3 regions of the Mucilaginibacter sp. 3215 genome follow, and region 2 is predicted to be linked to each of the others. Evidence: riboswitches for the same ligand, from Rfam matches in the RefSeq annotation. Region 2 holds a riboswitch; each other region holds the start of a gene.

Region 1 (3,647 bases), on a different contig from region 2:
GGCCATTAACACCTTACCGGCGTTGGCACGCTGATCGGCATTTACGTTGTTCTTTTTTTCTTCTTCGATAAAAGGTAGCAGGTAAGCCACCGCCTTTTTCATTACACGGGCTGATTTTACCACTTGTGGTAAAAACATCTTGCCGGCACCGAACAAGTCGCCTACGATGTTCATACCATCCATCAACGGACCTTCAATAACCTCAAGTGGTTTGCTGTAGGCCTGGCGGGCTTCCTCCACATCGTCGTCAAGGTATTCAACAATGCCTTTTACCAGCGAGTGGGAGAGGCGTTCCTGAACGGTGCCTTTGCGCCATTCTTCGTCGCGCACTACTTCTTTGCCTTTACTTTTGATGGTATCTGCAAACTCAACTAGGCGCTCGGTAGCATCCGGGCGGCGGTTAAGCAATACGTCTTCTACCAGTTCCAACAGGTTTTTAGGGATCTCTTCATAAACTTCCAGCATCCCGGCGTTTACGATCCCCATATCCATACCCGCTTTAATAGCGTGGTACAGGAAAGCCGAGTGCATAGCCTCGCGCACTGTATTATTACCCCTGAACGAGAACGAAATGTTACTTACACCGCCGCTCACCTTGGCATGCGGCAGGTTTTGTTTGATCCAGCGGGTAGCCTCAATAAAATCGACAGCGTAATTATTGTGTTCTTCCAAACCGGTGGCTACGGTAAGGATGTTAGGGTCAAAAATAATATCCTGCGGCGGGAACCCTACTTCGTTCACCAGGATCTCGTATGACCGTTTACAGATCTCGATCCGGCGTTCCAATGAATCAGCCTGACCGGTTTCGTCAAAGGCCATTACTACGGTGGCAGCACCATAGCTTAAGATTTTCCTGGCCTGTTCCTTAAATTTTTCTTCGCCCTCTTTAAGGGAGATGGAGTTCACGATACCTTTTCCCTGTACGCATTTTAAACCAGCCTCAATCACCGTCCATTTGGATGAGTCGATCATGATAGGCAGTTTGGCAATATCAGGCTCGGAAGCAACCAGGTTCAGGAATTTTACCATCACCGCTTCCGAATCGATCATTCCCTCATCCATGTTAATATCGATGACCTGCGCGCCGCCTTCCACCTGTTGCAGGGCAACACTTAGAGCTGCCTCATAATCTTCGGCAAGGATCAATTTGGAAAACTTAGGGGAACCGGTAATGTTGGTGCGTTCGCCCACGTTTACAAAAATGCTTTCGGGTTTAATGGTGACCGCTTCCAGGCCGCTCAGGCGCATATCCGGCTCAATTTGAGGGATAGGGCGGGGCGGATATTTGGCAGCCTTATCGGCAATGCACTTAATATGCTCGGGTGTGGTACCGCAGCAGCCACCAACAATATTAACCAGGCCGGCTTTGATAAAATCATCAACCTGGTGAGCGGTTTCATGCGGAGTTTCGTCGTACTGGCCAAACTCGTTGGGTAAGCCGGCGTTTGGATAGGCCGAAATAAATACGCCTGCTTTTTCAGAAAGTTCGGCAAGGTGCGGGCGCATTTCCCGGGCACCCAAAGCGCAGTTTAGGCCTACCGATAGCAGGTTGGCATGGCTTATCGAGTTCCAGAAAGCTTCGACAGTTTGCCCGGAAAGGGTACGGCCTGAAGCATCGGTAATAGTACCTGAGATCATGATACCGCCCGAATCCCTGAAAGCAGGAAAATCCTTACCTGCAGCTTTACATTCCAGCTCATAACGTTTTATGGCGAAGAGGGCTGCTTTTGCATTCAGTGTATCAAAGATAGTTTCAACCAACAACAGGTGCGATCCTCCGTCAACCAAACCGCGTACCTGGTCATAGTAGGCCTCGGCCAGGTCATCAAAGGTAACGGCGCGATATCCGGGGTCGTTAACGTCTGGCGATAAGGAAGCAGTACGGTTGGTTGGGCCGATGGCACCGGCAACAAAACGCGGCTTTGCAGGGTTGCGCCGGGTATATTCGTCGGCTACCTCGCGGGCAATGCGTGCACCTTCGTAGCTTAGTTCATAGGCCAGTTCTTCCAGGTGATAATCGGCAAGGGAAATTACCTGTGTGCTGAAAGTGTTAGTTTCAATGATATCCGCACCGGCATCAAGATATTCGGCATGGATGGCTTTGATAATATCAGGGCGCGTGATATTGAGCAGGTCGTTATTGCCCTGCAGGTCGCTATGATGATCGCGAAAACGCTCGCCACGAAAATCCTTCTCGGTAAGCTGGTACCTTTGAATCATGGTACCCATTGCTCCGTCAATCACCAGGATGCGTTTCTGTAATTCTTTTCTAATGTCCATTTTTTGAGATGTGAGATATGAGATTTGAGACGTGAGATTTTAGCGGAGAGAACCTTGCTAAAACATCATGTCTTTCACCTCATATATCTGATAAAAAGACATTAAACAGGCGATTGAAAGAGCCGAAGCTATCTCAAATCTCACGTCTAATATCTCAAATCTAAATACAGCTTATCTCGAAAAGTCGGGTGTTGTTATGACTTTCGCTTATCTGTCCGGGCGCGTAATTGCTGCCTGGTAGAATGTAGCACCTTGTGAAGCACAGGTTGCTAAGACATCGCAGGGTCTAATCCCTCCGTCTTTCTCCATAAGCAGTGCAAAGTTGCGCAATAAAGTTATCATTTGCAAGTGTATAACATACGCTAAATATCATGCCTAAGCCACATTGTTAAACAAAAAAAGCCGCCTTTTGCGGAGGCAGCTTTATGATTGAATTTCTTAATGAGATTATCTTCTTCTGCCGAATAAACGGAGGAGCATAAAAAACAGGTTGATCAGTGTGATGTACAATGTTAGCGCACCCATCAGGGCCAGCTTTTTCGAGCTTGCATCACCGTATTCAATACCTGCTCCAATGCGTTTTAACATTTGCATATAGTAGGCAGTTAAACCAGTAAATACAGCTATGCCTATGTAGCTGATGATGTAACTCATTTGTTCGCTGTGCATAAAGAAGTTAGCTAATGAAGCTACAAAGATCCCAATGAACAGAATGTACATGATTGAACCAAACTTTGTTAAATCCATCTGGGTAGTATAACCGGCAATGCCCATAATACCGAAAGTTACTGATGCGGTAATGAAAACACCCAATATTGATGCAGATGTGTAGATCAGAAATATCAAACTTAAGCTGATGCCAATAAGCGTTGCATAGGCTACGAAAAGCAGCACCAATACCGGATAAGAGATTCGGTTATAGCCAAATTGCATTACCAATGAAAACGCCAGTGGCGAAAACAGCGCAAAATAGCCAAAACCTGTAAGACCGCCTGTTGGTGCAACGATCAGACTGATCAGGCCCATATTCAAAAATAGATAAACTGTTATCGCTGATACGCCAAGTGCAACGAACATCCAGCTGAAAACGCCGGCCATAAACCTGCGTGAAGCAACTTCTGATTGATCCCTAACTTCGATTACATTATCGAAGTTGTATTTAGATTCTTTAAATTCCATTTTGTGTTAAAAATTATAGTACGAATATATAAATAAAAGGTGAATACAGCATGAAGAAGCAAGACTGCAAGAATCAAGAGTCAAGAAACAGGAAAGTTTTCCGAAATGTCTTGTCTCTTGATTCTTGCAGTCTTGATTTCTGTTCTTCCTGCTTCTTGACTCTGTACCCCTAATTCAATCTCCTCATC
Region 2 (3,647 bases):
TAAAATTGCGGGATCAGCGAACCATCCAACGCAGGTCCCCAGCTTTCGTCAACACCATCGTTAACGCCGCCGCCTTTACCATCTACATAGCTAAATTTCCCATTTGAGCCTTGACCATATTGATTTTGATATTCGGGCAATACCTGTACGTTTGAAAAGCTGGTATTGGAGTTTATAGTAACGCCTAATCCTTTCGCGCCCTTACCTGTTTTAGTACGGATAAGGATAACGCCCGCTGCTGCACGTGAACCATAAAGCGCTGCTGCATTCGGGCCCTTCAATACACTTACCGATTCAATATCTTCAGAGTTAAGATCAGAAATAGCATTAGCAAAATCTCTCGATCCGTTATTTCCTAAAAACTGGCTGTTATCAACTATAACCCCGTCAACCACAAATAAAGGCTGGTTATTGCCAGAGATAGAGGTTTCACCACGGATAATGATACGTGATGAACCCATATCGCCCTGGCTGTTGGTAACCTGCACACCGGCAATTTTACCCGAGAGCGCATTAACAAAGTTGGTTTCTTTGGCTTCAGAGATATCTTTCGATTTAAGCCCTTGTACCGCATATCCAAGCGATTTTTTATCCTTTGAGATATTGAGGGCCGTTATCACTACCTCATTCAGCGAATTTGGTGCTTCAACCAAAACCACGTTTAAGGTAGTTGTGCTTTGCAAAACCGGGATCTCCTGTGTTGTAAAGCCTATGTAGCTAACCCTGAGCACATCATTCACATTGGCGTTGATGATAAACTTACCATCGACATTAGTTTGCGCACCCGTGGTTTTACCTTTAACAGATATGCTAACGCCTGGCAGCGGCAGCCCATCAGACTTGGCGGTTACCACCCCGCTAATTTTAACGGATTGCGCGGCAACCGTTTGGACGAGAATAAAAGGCAATATAATTGCCAGTAATAGCTTGTAAATTTTTAACATGATAATTAATAATTGAGATTAATTTTGATGCCTTTACCTGTACAAAAAACATGGCTATCGCCTTGACAGGCATAAATTTGCCCGGCTTATAAACCTATTGTAACTGTAAAGAATTGATTAGGGGATGGTAATTATTAAGCTAAGACAAGCTGCAGCAAGCCCGCATTTAAATACCATGTATGCTGTAAATGATTAACAGCAACAATGCATGCTTTGCATATTGAGACAGAAGGATTTGCAGATTGATTGGCTTTCTGAAACGAAAGTTTTCTTGTGTAAAAAAGTAGATTCTGTTTTCATAAAACGGTATTAAATAAGTACTGATAGATTCTTTTTAATTGATAGACGCTGTTTTGTTGTTTACCAAAGCGTCCACAGCTTTTAACATGGATGCAAATTCCTGCTGATCATACAAACGGGTGAGGTAAACAATTTTCCCATCCCGATCGATAACCACATTGCGGGTAACACCGCTCTTTTTGCTGGCAAACCGGCCAAAAATATCAGCACCAGGGTCAAGCGCCAGTGGGTAACTGATATTCATAACCTGATGAAACCCTTTTACTTTGTTGAGCGGTTCATCGCGGTCAACGCCTATTAAAACAAGGCCTTTATCTTTATAAGCCTGCCAGATCTCTTTTTCCAAATGCGGCATTTCTTCTCGGCATACGCTGCACCAGCTTGCGGTAAACTGCAGGATAACCACCTTACCACGCAACTTCGTTAAAGAAGTTTTTGCACCATTAGTTAATACCAGCTCAAAATCGGCAGGAGCCCAATCGCCCGTTTTTACAATGTAACCGCGGTCGTCAGCAGTCGGATCAATAGCCTTAGTGGTCTGCGCAACAGCCAGCAGTGTTGATATTAAAAGCGAGCAGGTAAAAAGTAAATGTTTAATGTTCATTGCTATACATGTTAAACCCTAATTTCATCCCGGTGATATTTCAATACTTTTAGCAAGAAAAATGAAGAGGGAAAAGGAAGTATACAATACCTTGCATTATGCAAGGCAATAGCATATTTCATTATCTTTTCTACCCTATTTTGGGCAGACAGGAATTAGCACCTTTATAACAGTGGGCTTACAGGTTGCTAAGACATCACAGGGCCTTTCCCTCAGTCTTTCTTGATAATTAAAATATTCAAAGAACCGATTTGACGATGCAAATATATACATATTCTACTAAAACCATAGACTTTATATAATTATTGCAATAAAATGAATTAACAGCTTCAAATTGTGCAGGCTTACTAACAGAAATTTGTTTACCGATTGGATTAGCTGAAACTTTTTGAAGGTAGTTCCGTAAAACTAAAAAGTCCCTGACGCTCTCCGCAGGGACTTTTAACCTAAACTTATTTTGTAGATTATTAAACTACCTTACAATAGCTTAAAACAAGGCAATTAGGTTTTTAATTATTTACAACTTATAGTTGATACTTATTTAACACTTTCATTCGCCTGTTAACTGGCAACCCCATTAAACAGGGCTGCAAAGCTATTTTCAGCTGCTATCTTTTCAATTAAATTTTCCAGCGACTGGTAAATGTTCATGTTTAAAAACGGACCTGCACTGATCCTTTTAACACCGGCATTTTGTAACGCTTTAAAATCCGGAAGTCCGGGCATGCACATTACGCTAACCGGAAGGCGCGATAAGGCTGTTATTTGTTCAATATCTGTTGTTTGGGTGATACAGGGAAAAAACAAACCATGCACACCTGTATCCTGGTAAAGCTTAGTGCGGGTTAAAGCATCTTCCAACGCGTTAGGTAAACCAAGCAGGAAGGAATCGGCCCTTACATTTATAAATACCTGTACATCTGCCTTAGTCAACAATTCGGTGATCTGTTTAAGTTTCATGGCAAACTCATTTGCATCAACGATACTTCGCTTGGCATCCACCACTATCGAATCCTCTATATTAATACCCCCAACGCCGATATCATATAGCTTTGTGATATTATCGCAGATTACTTCCGCTGTATCACCATAACCTCCCTCCAGGTCCACAGTTAACATGGCCGATGATGTTGCCGCTATCCTTTTGATTACAAACAGGTAATCATCAAAACTCATTTCTTCGCCATCTGCAAAGCCTAATGAGCTTGCTACAGCGGCACTTGACGTGCCAATTGCCTCAAAGTTTAACTTATCATAAACCTGCGCGCTTTGAGCGTTCCATACATTGCCAATCTGCAAAGGTTCGGTTTTATGATGCAGCGCTAAAAATTCATTGAATCTATTTTTCATGTTCTTGTGTTTATTTTATGCTCAAAATTAGCTTGAGCATTTTTCTAAAAATTGTATAAAACGGAAGAGATTAGTGAAAGGTGAAAGGTGAAAGGTGAAAGGTGAAAGGTGAAAGGTGAAAGGTGAAAGGTGAAACAATAATGGCCGGGTAAACCGGCCATTATTGTTTCTGAATTTAAATCAGGCTACGAGATTAGCTTCGGCTCCGAATGCGTGATCGATGACAATTTTCCAGCTGCCGTCGGGTTGCTGTTTCATTAGCTCTATCCCCTTTGCGGCAACCTGTGTTTTGCCATTGTCGGTAACGCTCCACTCCGACCGGCCGACCGCTACATCGCCCGATTGCAGACAGTAAACGGTTTTGATTTCCATTACTCCCGGAACCGCGCAGATACTTTTAACGGCTTCCTCAAATTGAGCCATTCCCGACACTTCTTTTCCCGGCTCAG
Region 3 (3,647 bases), on a different contig from region 2:
CAAACAGGAAGATAAGGCACTTTTTCATGCGGTTTGGCTTTTAAACTTATTCGATAAAAAATATAAAAACGCTACAGCTAATAACAAATATTCTTGTTTATTTTGGGCGATAACACATTATGCCATGAAAATTGAAACTATAGCCATACACGCCGGTAACCATGTTGATGAAGCAACAAGGGCCGTTATACAACCCATTATTATGTCAACCACGTTTGAGCGCGGTGAGGATGGCGGTTTCCCGGCAGGTTATATTTACAGTCGCTCATCGAACCCCAATCGTCATGCACTGGAGCATGTGCTGGCTAAGTTAGAGGGGGGTGTTGAAGCAGCTTCCTTTTCATCAGGTAATGCGGCCGGAATGTCGGTATTTCAATCATTGGAGCCGGGCACGCATATTATCGCTCCTGATGATATGTATCACGGCTTACGTAATCAGCTTAAAACCCTTTTTGCCGGCATCCTTACCTTCGATTTTATTGATGTAAACGATACCGGGGTTTTACAACAGCACATCAAGCCCGAAACAGGTTTGATCTGGATTGAAACGCCATCGAACCCACTTTTAAAAGTCACGGACATAAAAAAGGTAGTAGCCATTGCCAAATCAAAAGGCATTAACGTTTTATGCGATAATACCTTTGCCACCCCTGTATGCCAACGGCCGCTTGAGCTGGGCGCAGATATGGTTATGCACTCGGCCACCAAATACTTTGGCGGGCACAGTGACCTGATGGGCGGCGTTTTGATTACTGCAGAGAAGAACGATTGGTGGACAAAAATTCGCCAGGTACAGGAAATGGGCGGCGCTATCCCCTCGCCTATGGATTGTTATTACCTGGTACGCAGCATTAAAACCCTGCCATACCGTGTAAAGGGCCATGTACAAAACGCTCAATTACTTGCCGAATATCTTGAACAGCACCCTCACGTTGAACAGGTAATGTACCCCGGCTTACCTTCGCACCCGCAACATGAGATAGCTAAAGATCAGATGCTGGCTTTTGGCGGCATGTTGTCCTTTATTGTTAAAGGCGATGAGAACGATACCCATAATATTATTAATAAACTTCAGCTGTTTATTAAAGCTACCAGCCTTGGTGGCGTTGAAAGCTTGATAGAACACCGCGCCACCGTTGAAGGTCCGGATACCAAAACACCACGTAACCTGCTAAGGGTTTCAGTTGGGCTGGAACATATTGACGATTTGATTGCCGATATGAAGCAGGCCCTTGCTTAGGCCTTTTAAGGTGAAAGGATAAAGGTCAAAGGCGAAAGGTATAAGCTGTCATGTGAATTTAAAAATTCCGTATTCACAAAACCTTTAACCTTTCGCCTTTTGCCTTTCACCTCAAAATAAACCTTTCACCTTAAAAAGAAATAAAATTTGGTATATTACCTCACAATCCCTTATATTCGCAACATTATTTGGTAGTGATACCAACGTCGATCAATCCTCCGCACATAGTTCGGGTTTTGATTTATAAAGAAGCGGCGAGAGATCAGGCTCAATGACCCGCTGGCAACCCTTCAATGTTGAAGAAGGTGCCAATTCCTGTCCCGGCAAATAACACCGGGGAATATAAATTTATAACCATGAAAAGTTTAATTAAATTTACGCAACGCAACACTTTTTACACCTTAAACGGTAACGTACAACATATTAGCTCCCCTATTGGCTGTATTTGTATGTGTTGCTGCTGTTGATGCTTAGCACGCTCCTGTTTTCATTCTCTGAAAAAGTGTGTTGTTAAACCGGTTGTTTTTAAACCGGCTTTCCAAATCCATCTAAACATTCAAAATCTAAATTAAACACATTAAAAAATTACAACTATGTCTGCCTTAAAATTCGAAACCTTACAATTACATGCCGGCCAGGAAGTTGATCCAACAACAGGTTCACGTGCTGTGCCCATTTATCAAACTACTTCGTACGTATTTAACAGCGCCGAGCATGGTGCAAACCTATTTGCATTAAAGGAGTTTGGTAATATCTATACCCGCATCATGAACCCTACTACCGATGTGTTTGAAAAACGCATCGCAGCGTTAGAGGGCGGTGTGGCTGCGCTGGCAACAGCCTCTGGCCAGGCATCCCAATTCCTTGCCCTTAATAATATTTTACAGGTTGGCGATAACTTTGTGACTTCTCCTTTCCTATACGGCGGCACTTATAACCAGTTTAAAGTAGCATTTAAACGCCTGGGCATTGATGTGCGTTTTGCCAAAGATGATACTGCGGCCAATATTGAGGCTCTTATTGATGATAAAACAAAGGCCATTTTCCTGGAAACCATTGGTAACCCGGGCTTTACTATTGCTGATTTTGAAAAGGTGAGCGAAGTTGCCAAAAGGCATGACCTGCCGCTAATTGTTGATAATACTTTCGGTGCGGGTGGTTACCTCTTCCGTCCCATTGAACATGGCGCTAACGTGGTTGTGGAGTCAACCACCAAATGGATTGGCGGGCATGGTACCAGTATTGGCGGTGTTATTATCGATGCAGGCAATTATAATTGGGGTAATGGTAAATTTCCTCAATTCACTGAACCATCAGAAGGTTACCACGGATTGGTATTTAACGATGTTTTCGGCATTGGCGGTCCGTTTGGCAATATCCAGTTTATTATCCGTGCCCGTGTTGAGGGATTAAGGGATTTCGGCCCGTCGCAGGCGCCATTTAATTCATGGTTGAATATCCAGGGACTGGAAACGCTTTCGCTGCGTGTGCAACGTCACGTTGATAATGCGCTGCAGTTGGCCAAATGGCTGGAGCAGCATCCGCAGGTGGCAAGCGTAAATTACCCGGGACTGGAATCATCGCCATATCATGAGCTGGCTAAAAAATATTTGAAGAATGGCTTTGGCGGCGTGTTATCGTTCGAGATTAAGGGGAGCAAAGAACAGGCCAGCCGATTGATCAATAACCTTAAACTGGTGAGTCATTTGGCCAATGTCGGGGACGCAAAAACACTCATCATCCAGCCATCAGCAACCACGCATCAGCAATTATCTGATGAAGAGCAATTAGCTGCCGGTGTTACACCAGCATCATTGCGCGTGGCTGTTGGTATTGAGCATATAGACGATATTAAAGCTGATTTTGAGCAGGCTTTTGCAAAAATTAAGCAAGGTGAGGGTGAGTTAGTTTAATAATGTATAGTTTTTTTAAGTGATATAGTAAACGTTATTGCAGGTTGCAGCCGGAAATACCGGTTGCACCTGAAATAACAAAACAACAGAATGAACGCAGAGATATTTAAATACACTAATACTTTTGAATTTGAATCGGGCCGTACAATTGAAGGTTTAGAAATAGGTTTTCACACTTATGGCCGGTTAAATAAAGAAAAAAATAACGTTGTTTGGGTTTGCCATGCGCTTACTGCCAACAGCGATGTATTTGACTGGTGGAAAGGGCTTATTGGCGAGGGGTATTTTTTTAACCCGGAAGAGCATTTTATAGTTTGCGCCAATATTTTGGGTTCTCCTTACGGCACTACAAGTCCGTTGAGCATTAACCCGGTTACCGGCCAGCCATATTATCTTTCATATCCCCAGTTTACTACAAGGGATATGGTTAAAGCGCACCAGTTGCTTGCCCAGCATTTAAACATCAATAATATCAGTGTATTAATTGGAGGTTC

The links. Region 2 has a riboswitch for S-adenosylmethionine ahead of ABIC84_RS08090 (TlpA family protein disulfide reductase). Riboswitches for the same ligand answer to the same signal wherever they lie in the genome.
Region 1: another riboswitch for S-adenosylmethionine. It lies ahead of metH (methionine synthase); the one in region 2 lies ahead of ABIC84_RS08090 (TlpA family protein disulfide reductase).
Region 3: another riboswitch for S-adenosylmethionine. It lies ahead of ABIC84_RS27335 (O-acetylhomoserine aminocarboxypropyltransferase/cysteine synthase family protein); the one in region 2 lies ahead of ABIC84_RS08090 (TlpA family protein disulfide reductase).

What each region holds. Positions count from the first base shown of each region.
Region 1 covers NZ_JBNPWO010000026.1:18,215-21,861, forward strand. Annotated here, with positions in the region: gene metH (methionine synthase) at 1-2,280, opposite strand, end outside; SAM riboswitch class I at 2,485-2,594, opposite strand; gene ABIC84_RS25625 (Bax inhibitor-1/YccA family protein) at 2,728-3,459, opposite strand; gene ABIC84_RS25630 (hypothetical protein) at 3,629-3,647, opposite strand, start outside.
Region 2 covers NZ_JBNPWO010000003.1:394,822-398,468, forward strand. Annotated here, with positions in the region: gene ABIC84_RS08085 (SusC/RagA family TonB-linked outer membrane protein) at 1-944, opposite strand, end outside; gene ABIC84_RS08090 (TlpA family protein disulfide reductase) at 1,279-1,848, opposite strand; SAM riboswitch class I at 1,967-2,080, opposite strand; gene ABIC84_RS08095 (isocitrate lyase/PEP mutase family protein) at 2,410-3,198, opposite strand; gene ABIC84_RS08100 (YybH family protein) at 3,379-3,647, opposite strand, start outside.
Region 3 covers NZ_JBNPWO010000033.1:8,448-12,094, forward strand. Annotated here, with positions in the region: gene ABIC84_RS27325 (hypothetical protein) at 1-28, opposite strand, end outside; gene ABIC84_RS27330 (trans-sulfuration enzyme family protein) at 125-1,240, shown strand; SAM riboswitch class I at 1,479-1,589, shown strand; gene ABIC84_RS27335 (O-acetylhomoserine aminocarboxypropyltransferase/cysteine synthase family protein) at 1,834-3,153, shown strand; gene ABIC84_RS27340 (homoserine O-acetyltransferase family protein) at 3,244-3,647, shown strand, end outside.